Regions from separate parts of the Candidatus Accumulibacter propinquus genome, predicted to be linked through region 1. Evidence: riboswitches for the same ligand, from Rfam matches in the RefSeq annotation. Region 1 holds a riboswitch; the other holds the start of a gene.

Region 1 (5,522 bases):
CTCGCCAGAACGCGATCAACCCGCAAGTAGGGAAAACCCGGCACACGTGGCTCCTGCGCATCACGCGTGCCGATCGTATCGATCAATGCGTCACTGGCCTGAAACCGCCGAGCACATTCACCCAGCGCGTCTTCACGCTGCAGCGTCTGGGTGACCGGAGCGTGCGCATAGGGGTCGACGCTGGCGCAACCGGGCAACACGCAGCATGCCACCACCAGGCCCAGTGAAAGTCTCATCCGGCATCCTCCCCAACCGCGAGCCACGCCTGACGTCGTGCGATCTCGCGCAGCATCGCCTCGAACTGCTCGCGCATCGTGCGCCGGATCGCGCTGACGCCAAAAAGTCGCCTCCCCACTGGCGGCAGTGGCGCTGCCAGTTCGAACTGTGCATCGTAGTCGAGGCGCACGCTCGAACGCTTTGGCGAAGGTAAGGGCGTCAGCGTGTTGCGGCCGCTGAAGCTGCGCAGCGTTGACTCACCGGCGGCAACACTTCCGGACTCCAGTCGTGACCAGAGTTACGCAGCCTTCAGTTTTTGCAGTGCGCGGTTAACGGCGCGATCGAACATCGGTTCCGGCGGCATGAGGATCGCTTCACCGCGCTCGATCTGGAGCGCCAGGGCATTCGGGGTCACCGATATCGCACGCGGCGACTGCGAGGTAGTGAATAGCAGAATGCCTCGCTGCGGGCTAATCCACGATAGGCGATAACGCAAGGGTCCGGATTCCGGATTCGCAAATTCGACCCAATCGCCACGCTGCAGGCTTCCCACCAGCGACAGTACGTCTGCCCTGTCTCGCGAAGGGGGTAGTTCATTGGCCCCGGCCAGTGAAATTCGTTCGATCTGCGTTTCGCCGCGCACGACCTGCTCGCGGGCAAGGCTGACCGGCACGGGCTCTGCCACCGGCAACACCGGCCGTGGAGTGACGATTGGCGGTGCCGTACCCCGCAGGACCGCGGCATGCACACTGAAGAGCGCATCGATCAGGGCCAGGCGGCGATCATCTGCCATCTCCAGGCGGCCAAGCCCGTTGCAGATGCGGCGAACCAGGGTCGGCAAGCGGGCCGCCAGCCGCTTCCGGCTTGGCACATCCGACGGGATGTCGACGCTCGCCACCAGTTCACTGACCGTGTCCATGGCTGCCTCCCAGGCGGCATTGTCACCGTCCATAGAGTGCCGAACGAGGAGTTTGCGCCATTCGTTGTCCAGCAGATCAGTCACCGCCGATGGCAGTGGCATCGCCAGCCAGCCGACGAGGGCGTGATCGGCTGCCGCAGCCGCGAGTTCGTAGCGCTCCTGTTCGGCAACCAGTGGCGCCGCGTTGACGGCGTGGGCATCGGCTGCAGCCTCCTGGCTTTCAAGGAATGCCTCCAGTTCGATGCACAGCGTATCGAACAATTCGGTATCCTGACTGAACTCGTTCTGCAGCCGTTCGACGATTTCCGCGACCCGCGCGTACAAGGGATTATCGTGACCCGCTTGCGGGCCGCAACGCACCGCCGCTCGCGAAATCCCGTCCAGCAGGCGCCGCGCCGGATGCGACTTGCTCGAAAAGAAAGTCTTGTCCAACATGGCGACCTTCAGCACCGGAATCTGCATGCGCGCAACCAGGGCCTTGATCGGGTCGGCGACAGAAGCGTCGTCGAAGATGAAGTCAAAGAGGGTGGCAACGATATCCACGGTGACGGAATGCAGATAGTCGAGGTTCTGGCCTGCGTCACTGCTATGGAACTGCCGCAAGACGTTGTCCATCAATGCCGCGGCCGTTTGCACCGGCACCGCCCTCTGCAGGGTATCCAGAGAGGCCATGACCTGCTCCATGGCAACGGCCATGCCGGCGGGCGACGCACCGCCCATGGACACGCCGGTGGAAGGGCCACAGCCAGCGCCAGCGCCGCCCGTCCCTGCGGACACTTGCTGCGGGCGCACGAGTTCCTGCAGCAAAGCAAAGAGGTCGGCAGATTCGGCAGGCTTGCCGGGGTCAGTCGCGTTGCGCGGTTGGTTTGGTGACGGGGAGCAGGTTCGGGAAAGCTGTGGCAGCACACCACGGCCAATCAAGAAAGCATTCAAATCGTCAATGGTCGGGCCAAAGACATCGACGGCGTGGCGCTCCATGAGTTGCAGGATTTCCAGCTTCGCCTTGCCGACCAACCCGGCATCCTCGAATGCACCGCCCAGCGATTCGGCGATGAGATGTTCTATGGGCAGGCTGCCTTCCGGTTCTCCAGACAAGAACGCCAGCCGGCGCCCAATGGCAAACAGCCCCTCGTCACACTGACTACGAAGGCTGCCAGCGATGGCCTTGACGACCAGTTCCTCGTCCATGGCGCCAAAGTCAACCAATTGCAGTTCTTGTGGAGGGCTGCTGGCAGCACCACGTCTGCCCTTGTTCGAAGCACGGCATGCCTGCGTGAAGAGTGCTGACCACTTGGCGAGCAAAGCGCCTTCGAGCTGCGGCGCTTTGGCGTGAATCGCTTCTCCCGTGTGGTAGAACAGGACCCTTTGCGCGCGTCCGCAAGCGACGTCACCTTTGCTGAGCAGTTCCTCCTCGACTCGGGGCAGCACCGACCTGAAGGCGTCACGGAGCTTGCACCCCATGAGATCCCGTGCCTCTGTGAGGACACCGGGATGATCGACATCAACGAGCGCGCCACGAACCCCTTCAGGGAACCTGATCACGTTATTTGCTGGAACTGGGACTGCCATCACCGATTCTCCTTGCCGCTGGCGCTGAAAAAACACGCACTGCCAAACCGCTAAATGTGGCGGGTTGGCGCAAGGTCACTGTCTCGGAGCGGCAGTTTGGCCCCTCAGGGCACCGACGGGCTTCTGGTCAAGGATGCAGCGCTGTTCATGGTCCTGATGCTGCATCTGTTCGCCTGGCGGTCCCGCCGTCCTAGAAAGCGGCGACAACTCCGTTTTCTGTAGACCGGTGACTTTGCGTCCCCGCCTTTCGACGGGTTTGCCTTTTTCAGTAAGACTAGCTGTTTAGAATCTACACCAATAGTCTCAATAGTGCAAGGCGCTTATCAGCGACTCCATCTCCTCGCCAGATTTTTCGAGTATCTCGGCCAGAAGGGGTGCCGCCTGGACGTCTCCCGCCACGTCCTCAGCGTCCGGACTGTGCAGCGGCGAAGGGATCGGCGTCAGGCGGTGCGCCAATGAAAGGACATCACTCAGGTCAACGGGTGGAAAACTGCCTGACCTCGGCTCCCAGAGCATTTCCACCGCTTCGACAACTTCTTGCGGTACAGCCAGCGCTTTCAGCACAGCCTGGCCGATCAACCTGTCGACTTCCGGCGACAGTATGCTGCCAGCCACGAATAGGTCGGGATGCAGTTCGGTGCGTGAGATCAGAAAAAAGCCCCCCACCTCGTGGACCATCCCGGCAAACAGCGCCACATCAGCCAAAGGGCGCAGAAAGCGCCGCGCCAGCACATGGGCCAGCGCGGCCACATGTGCGGTGTGCTCCCAGAGCCGCTCCGAAAGTGCGCGGCAGTCCGGCGAGCGCAAGCCGCTGGTCATCTGACGCATCACAACCGCCGTGGCCAGGGTGCGCACGAAGCGGGTTCCCAGCCGGGTTACGGCACTTTGCACGTCGGCTACATGCTGCCCCCAGCGGTTGAACGCCACCGAATTAGCTAACGCCACCACCCGTGCGGCCAACAGAGGTTCCGCCAGGACAAGCTGCGCGACCTGGCCCAGATGCAAATCCGGATCATCAAGGGCAAGACGCACCCGGAAGGCGACATCGGCGTGGGTGGGGAAAGCGACCTCACCGCGCCCGACTTCCGCGATGACCTGGTCCAGAGCGCTCATGGTGGGGAAACCTCTCGGTCGGAACCAAAAGCGCACATTACATCAGCTGACTGTTCCTTGTCATCCCGCAGGCAATGGGTACCATAGCCTTGTTAACATTTGCCGGCAACTCGGCAACATGCCAAGTTGCCGGCAAACCATCGGCAGCCAGCGCTTGCAGTCGAGACCGCGTTGTCCTACGGGTTCACGGCTTTCTTGACGGCGTCCCGAGCGTCACTGGCGTTCTCTTTCAGGTCGCCGAGATGTTGTTGCAGCTTGCCTTCAACCTGATTTTTGACACCCTTTGCCTGCTGCTCCGTGCTACCGGTCAACTTGCCGACCTGTTCCTGAATCGTCCCACCGAGGTCTTTTGCTGCGCCCTTGACTTGATCCTTGTTCATGATGAACTCCTAGCTTGGTTGGTACCGCTGATACACAAGCCGGACTCGGCTCGTGCTCTGAAGCCCACGAATCATTTCGTCGTGGCCAAGTACCAAGGCTAATGAAAAGCGCTGGCAGGCTCTGTGCGCTGACCAACATACGGGTTTGCACCAGTGGCAGGCGATCGGCCCCGGCCTGTATCAAAGAACAGTTGTCGGTCACCGGCGGATGCCTTTAAGCCCTTGAAAGGACAAACATTGCGGCTCACAGACGCGGTCTGCACGCCGCTGCTTCAGTCACCGCCACCGCCGCCGCACCCTCCCCCGCCACAACCGTCGCCGCCTGACCCGCCGCCGTCGCTGTCTCCGCCACAGCCGCTGCTCCCGCCACAGCCACCCCCGCAACTGATGTGGCCGGCGCAATAACCCGTGCCGTCGCGGGTTGCGGCCAGGCAGTCGAGCTGATAGACAAAACCCCCGGTGATCCCGAGCAGGCCATCAAGCGCAAAAAGCATCGGCAGCGACTGCGGCGCTTTCGGATCGATCCCATCGCGTCTGCACGCAAGCCGCCAAGCGCGCTTGATTCCATCCTGCGCGTCGGTCGGCGCACGCATCGCTTCAGCCGGCGTGTGGTGCAGAAAGCGCCCCAGCCCACGCTCGCAGAATTGCTGATACTGGCGGGTAAACAGAATGAACTCGTGCCAGGCGTCATCGACCACCTGTGATGGCATAGCCACCAGCCGATTCCTGGCCTCCCGGCACAGCTGGAAGTATTCGCGCAAGCCGTCAAAGACCAACACCCGCTGCGCTTCGTCCAGTTCGGGCCGCCGTGCCGCCAGACGTCGATCGAGAAACTTCGCGTAGGGATAAGCGTCAATGAACGTGGAGCGCTGCCTGAGCAACGAGCGCCACCAGTAGATCGCTGCGGCGATCAGGGCGACGAACAACAACACGACCATCAGCTTCATCTAGAGTGCCCGCGCCATCAAAGTGTACTGAAACACAGGTACTTGATTTCCAGATACTCGTCCAGCCCATGCCTGGAGCCCTCGCGGCCGATTCCCGACTGCTTGACACCCCCGAAGGGGGCCACTTCATTCGAGATCAGGCCGGTGTTAACGCCGATCATGCCGTACTCGAGTGCTTCACCAACGCGCAGGCAGCGCGCGATATCGCGGCTGTAGAAGTATGCTGCCAGACCGAACTCGGTGTCGTTGGCCATCCCGACGGCCTCTGCCTCGCTCGAAAACCGGAAGACCGGCGCCACTGGCCCGAAAGTCTCTTCGCGCGCCAGCAGCATCTCCGGCTTGACGTCAGCGAGAACCGTTGGCGTGAAGAACGTGCCG
Region 2 (5,522 bases), on a different contig from region 1:
GGTCGATGGCGTTGCGCACCAGGTGCATCAGGGGGTCGCCGATCCGGTCGACCATCGATTTGTCGAGTTCGGTTTCGGCGCCGCGGATGGCGAGTTCGATGTCCTTGCCCAATTCCCGGGAGAGGTCGCGAACGACGCGCGGAAAGCGGGCGAAGACTTCGCCGATGGCGACCATGCGCAGGCGCAGGGTCATGTCGCGGATGTCCTGGACGAGCGAGAGCAGGGTTTCGGCCGATTCCTGGAGGTCGGGCCGTTGCAGGCGGCTGACCTGCAGGTGGGTGCCGACGCCGGCGATGACCAGTTCGCCGACGCGGTCGATCAGGGCGTCCAGGCGGTCTGCGGGGACTTTGACGAGGCGCGCGTCGCTGCTGCGCCTGGCTTCGGCGCGCTGTTGTTTGTCGGCCGCGGCGGGACAGGCGCCGCTTGTTCGACGAGGATCTCGCCGAGGCGCCGCGGGGCCTGGTGTGGCTGCGCGGCCAGTGCGGTGGTCAGTTCGTGGGCGGTGATCGATCCGCAGGCGACGAGCATTTCGCCGATGCGTTCGACGTCGTCGTGGTGGTGGGCTTCGATGAGCGCGAGGTACTCGGCAATCTGGCTCTGCGGGGGGAGGATGTGGATCTGCGAGCCTTCCCGGAGGAAATCGAAGACGCCTTCGATTTCGGCCTTGCTGGCCTGGCTGGCGAGGGCGATTTCGAATCCGAGGTGGCAGAGTTCGGGATCTGCGGCGGCGAACTCGGGCAGGCCGCTGGTGAGGGTTTCGACGTGCAGCAGTTGGCCGTACTGGCTCAGGTAGTGGATGAAGGCGAGCGGGTCCATGCCGTCCTGCAGGACCTGTTTGCCGGGGCGCAGCGAGATATGCCAGTGGTCGGCGCCGAACGCGCCGCCGCCGCTGGCGCTGACTTCGCCGGCGGGCGACGGGTCGGTGCCGACGCGGAGCGGGCCGGCGCCGTTGCCGAGGACGCTTTGCAGGCGGGCGAGCAGGGGGTCGCTGCCGGCGAGGGGGGCGGTGGTGTGTTCGGCGACGGCGGCGATCAGTTGGGCGATGTGGTCCTGGCAGTCGAGGAGCAGGCTGATCAGTTCGCTGTCGAACTGGAGTTGGCCGTTGCGCAGGCGGTCGAGGACGTTTTCGACGACGTGCGTGAAGCGGACGACGGCGTCGAGGCCGAACAGTCCGCCGGAGCCTTTGATGGTGTGCGCGCAGCGAAACAGGGCGTTGAGGTCGTCTTCGCGGCAGCGGCCGGCTTCGGCACGCAGCAGGATCGCTTCCATTTCGGCGAGGAGTTCGGCGGCCTCGTCCATGAAGGTGCCGAGGGCCTGGGCGAGGTCGGCGCTGAGGTCACTGGCGGTGTCGTTCATGGGGTGCGCGCGGCCGGTTCGCTGGCGGGGAGGTACAGGGGGTCGCCGAGCACGCTGCCGAGATGGGCGAGGTCGATCAGGCGCAGGACACTCGCGGGGTGGTTGATGAAGCGGACGTTCTTGCCGGGATGGCGTTTGGCGAGGAGCATCAGTTGCAGTCCGGCGGTGTCGATTTCGGTGATGCCGGCGAGGTCGACTTCGAGGTCGTCGGCGTTGCGCATGGCGTCGGCCAGTCCGGCCTTGGTTTCGGCGACGCTGTAGATGGTGAGTTCGCCGGTGAGGGTCAGCCGCGCGGTCTGGCCGTGGCGTGCGCGGGCGAGGCTCATCGCGGCTTCAGATCATCAACAGTCGGGATACCGCCGCGAGCATCTGCTGCGGCTGGAAGGGCTTGACCACCCAGGCTCTGGCGCCGGCTTCCTGGCCCGCTTTCTTTTTTTCTTCGTTGCCTTCGGTGGTGAGCATGATCACCGGCACGAACCGGTAGGCGGGCTGCTTCTTCATTTCCCTGACGAAGCTGATACCATCCAGGTTCGGCATGTTCACGTCGCTGATCACCAGGTGGATCTTCTGTCCACCCAGCTTGCTCAGCGCGTCCCGTCCGTCGCAGGCTTCGATTACTTCAAATCCGGCACCCTTCAGCGCCATCTTGACGACCTGCCGCATCGAGGCAGAGTCGTCAACAATCAGGATGGTCTTGCTCATCACGCGCTCCCGCTGATATGTTTGACACGGCGCGCCCGCAAGGGACCGGCCGCGCGCTCGCACGAGACGCACGCATGCAGACAGGGAGGCATTCGACGTCAGAACGAACGTCTTGCCATGAGGCAACCCAGCCACCCTCCTCGACTTCAGGTTAGGGCCTGCAGCTTTGCGTCCGGGGCTTTCGCCCCGTTTGCTATTCAACTCGTGCCGGAAGTATATGAGGAGAACCGACCGGCGATGTGCGACTTCCGTCACATTCCGATCGCGGACAGGGCTAGCTGGAGGCGCGACCAATTGCCGCAGCCCTCATCACCGCGACGCACAGGGCGTAGAATTCGGCGCTTCGATCACTGTCAGGCAATGCTGCAGCGCATGTTTCGGGTCCATCAGACGCACGCACCCGTTGTTCTTTCGTCCACGGCGAATCCGCTGCGGCGGCTGGTCACGCTGCGCCGGATCGAAGTGCTGACGCAGGCCGTAGTGCTGGTGCTCGCACTCGCGTGGCTGAAAATTCCCCTCGATGGGGTACCGATGATCGCCGCCATTGCCGTGCTCGCAGCCGTCAATCTCGTCACGCAATGGTGGATCGACAAGGGTGGCCCGCCCACCGCGAACGAGGTGTTCGCCCATATGGCGATCGATGTCGCGATCCTCGCCGTGCTGCTGTATTTTGCCGGCGGCCCGGCCAACCCTTTCGTCTCGCTGTTCCTGCTGCCGCCAACCCTGGCCGCGGCGATGCTGCCGGCCCGACACGCCTGGGCGATGGCGGGACTCACCCTCTTCGCCTACACTTTCCTGATGTTCTGGAACCTGCCACTACCACCACCGCAGGGTGACCTGGCGCAGTTCGACGCCCTGCTTGCCCGCGCTACCGGCGGCACCCACACACACGCCGCGCACGGCAGCGGCTTTGCGCTGCATGTTCTGGGGATGTGGCTCAACTTCGTGATCAGCCTCGGCGTCGTGGCCTTCTTCCTGACGCGCATGGCGGCGACGCTCAAGAACCGTGAGCGCGAACTCGCCGCTGCCCGCGAAGCGGCACTGCGCAACGAACAGATTCTCTCGCTCGGAACGCTCGCCGCCGGCGCGGCGCACCAGTTGGGCACGCCGCTGGCGACGATGGCCGTGGTGATCCACGAACTCGAACTGCAACACGGCGATGACGCCGAATTGCAGGAGGACCTGCTGCTGTTGCGAGAACAGGTCGACCGCTGCAAGCAAACGATCTCGCAGATCCTCGCATCGACTGGACAGGGCCGTGACGAAAGTCTGCGCTCGCTGGCACTCGACGACTATCTGCAGCGTCTGCTCGACGACTGGCAGGTCATCCGCCCGCATGCCCGGATCAGCGTTACGCTGCAAGGCGAGCAACCCCCCCCGCTGGTCACCGCCGAGCGCACGCTCGAACAGGCGCTCCTCAATCTGCTCGACAATGCCGCCGATGCGCACGCGGCGAACCCGGAAGCGCTCCGGTTTTCGGCGTCCTGGGACAGCGACAGCTGTCGCATCGAGATTTTCGATCGCGGCCCAGGGATCGGGGGAGAAGCGGCGCTGCGTCTTGGCCAGGCGTTTTTCAGCAGCAAGCGCGCGGCGCACGACCAGGCCGGCGGCATCGGCATCGGACTGTTTCTCAGCAACGCCACCATCGAGCGCTGCGGTGGCCAGGTTGAACTGTTCAACCGCAGTGACCCGCAGGGCGGCGCCTGCACCCGCGTCACCCTCCCCCTGAACCGCCTGAAAGCGTGATCAAGATGCCTGGACGAAACCCGCAAGCAGCCGATGACGAACGCTCGACGCTGCTCCTGGTCGACGACGACGACGCTTTCCGACGCGTTCTCGCGCGTGCGCTGGATCGACGCGGCTATGCCGTGAGCGTTGCCGCCACGGTCGCGGCAGCCATCGTCAAGGCACAGGCACAGTCGCCGGAGTACGCCGTCGTCGACCTCAGGATGCCCGGCCAGTCGGGGCTGGTATTGATCGAGAAACTGCTGGAACTCGACCCGAACACGCGCATCGTCATGCTCACCGGCTACGCCAGCATCGCCACCGCCATCGAGGCGATCAAGCTCGGCGCCGTCCACTACCTGGCCAAACCGTGCGACGCCGACGAAATCGTCGCGGCGCTCAACAAGAGCAGCGGCGGCGACTCGGCGATCCCGGTTACGGGCTCGCCCCTGTCGATCGATCGGCTCGAATGGGAACACATCCAGCGTGTCCTGGTCGAGCAGCAGGGCAATGTCTCGGCAACCGCCAGAGCCCTCAAAATGCATCGCCGCACGCTGCAGCGCAAGCTCGGCAAACACCCGAGCCGGGAGTAACCATGAGCAGCATCGAACAGGGGGTACTGGAGCGCATGCGGATCGACAAATGGCTGTGGGCGGCGCGCTTTTACAAGACGCGGTCCCTGGCCGCACAGGCCGTAGCCGCCGGCCACGTCCGGCTCGACGGGCACACACTCAAACCTGCGCGCGAGATACGCTGCGGTGACCCACTCGAAATCGCCATCGGCGACCAGACATGGACGATCACTGTCAACGGTCTCTCCGATCAACGCCGCCCGGCGGCCGAGGCGCAGCAACTCTACGAGGAGAGCAGCGAAAGCCGCGCGCGGCGTGCGGCGCAGCGGGAGGTGCGACAGCTCGCGCCGGTCCCCGGCAGCGACCTGCGTGGTCGACCCACCAAGAAGGCCAGACGCCAGATCAAGGGTTTCAACGACAGTTTCTGAACCGGAGGGCGGCGACGATGACCCAGACCACGCTTGGTGGACTTTCGAATCTCGGTCTGCAAGCATGACCCATCGAGTCCTGGCAGACGGCATCGTCGTCCTGCACCTGCTGTTCATCATCTTCGTCGTTCTCGGTGGAGGCCTCGTACTGCGCTGGCCAGGGCTCGCACTGCTGCACCTCCCGGCGGCCTGCTGGGGCGCGGCAATCGAACTGAGCGGCGGGATCTGTCCCTTGACGCCGCTCGAGAATCAATTCCGGCTGGCGGCCGGTGCGGCCGGCTATCCAGGCAGCTTCATTGAGCACTACCTGCTGCCGATCATCTATCCGGCCGGGCTGACGCGCGGCATTCAGTACGGACTTGCGGCGGTGGTGATCGTGGTCAATGTAGCCATCTATGGCTGGCTGTTCTATCGGCACAGGTGTTTGCGTTCCACCGCCAAATGAACGCGAGCATAGTCACCCGACACTCCCAGGTTGCCGCCAAGATCGCCCTCTATCGGTCCCTATTCCGTGGCCGGGACGATGTATACCCCCGCCTTTTCGAGAGCCGCAAGACCGGCAAGCCGGGCTACAGCCCTGCCTGCTCAAATGAATGGGTACGCGAGGTGTGCGACAAGCCACGATTGAGGTGCCAGGATTGCCCGAACCGGAGATTTCTTCCCGTAACCGACGAGGTGATCCGCCAACATCTATCCGGTCAGGACCCCAGCGGCCGAGACTTCGTCATGGGTCTCTACC

What was found. A riboswitch is a leader RNA that binds a small molecule or an ion and turns the genes downstream of it on or off. The one in region 1 is predicted to bind cyclic di-GMP.
Region 2: it holds a riboswitch for cyclic di-GMP, as region 1 does, so the genes downstream of both, AC15MQ_RS18940 (response regulator) here and AC15MQ_RS14925 (DUF1631 family protein) in region 1, are expected to answer to the same signal.

The regions. Positions count from the first base shown of each region.
Region 1 covers NZ_JBSEHC010000003.1:1,977,291-1,982,812, reverse strand. The annotation lists gene AC15MQ_RS14935 (hypothetical protein) at 1-236, opposite strand, end outside; gene AC15MQ_RS14930 (hypothetical protein) at 233-406, opposite strand; gene AC15MQ_RS14925 (DUF1631 family protein) at 515-2,596, opposite strand; gene AC15MQ_RS14920 (hypothetical protein) at 2,627-2,758, shown strand; cyclic di-GMP riboswitch class I at 2,877-2,975, opposite strand; gene AC15MQ_RS14915 (HDOD domain-containing protein) at 3,008-3,817, opposite strand; gene AC15MQ_RS14910 (CsbD family protein) at 3,994-4,197, opposite strand; gene AC15MQ_RS14905 (glycine-rich domain-containing protein) at 4,470-5,144, opposite strand; gene AC15MQ_RS14900 (NAD-dependent succinate-semialdehyde dehydrogenase) at 5,162-5,522, opposite strand, start outside.
Region 2 covers NZ_JBSEHC010000006.1:135,720-141,241, reverse strand. The annotation lists gene AC15MQ_RS18960 (chemotaxis protein CheA) at 1-193, opposite strand, end outside; partial or broken gene AC15MQ_RS18955 (hypothetical protein) at 248-301, opposite strand; gene AC15MQ_RS18950 (Hpt domain-containing protein) at 319-1,356, opposite strand; gene AC15MQ_RS18945 (STAS domain-containing protein) at 1,353-1,682, opposite strand; gene AC15MQ_RS18940 (response regulator) at 1,690-2,058, opposite strand; cyclic di-GMP riboswitch class I at 2,177-2,263, opposite strand; gene AC15MQ_RS18935 (ATP-binding protein) at 2,431-3,804, shown strand; gene AC15MQ_RS18930 (response regulator transcription factor) at 3,810-4,376, shown strand; gene AC15MQ_RS18925 (RNA-binding S4 domain-containing protein) at 4,379-4,783, shown strand; gene AC15MQ_RS18920 (DUF2784 domain-containing protein) at 4,848-5,228, shown strand; gene AC15MQ_RS18915 (TOTE conflict system archaeo-eukaryotic primase domain-containing protein) at 5,225-5,522, shown strand, end outside.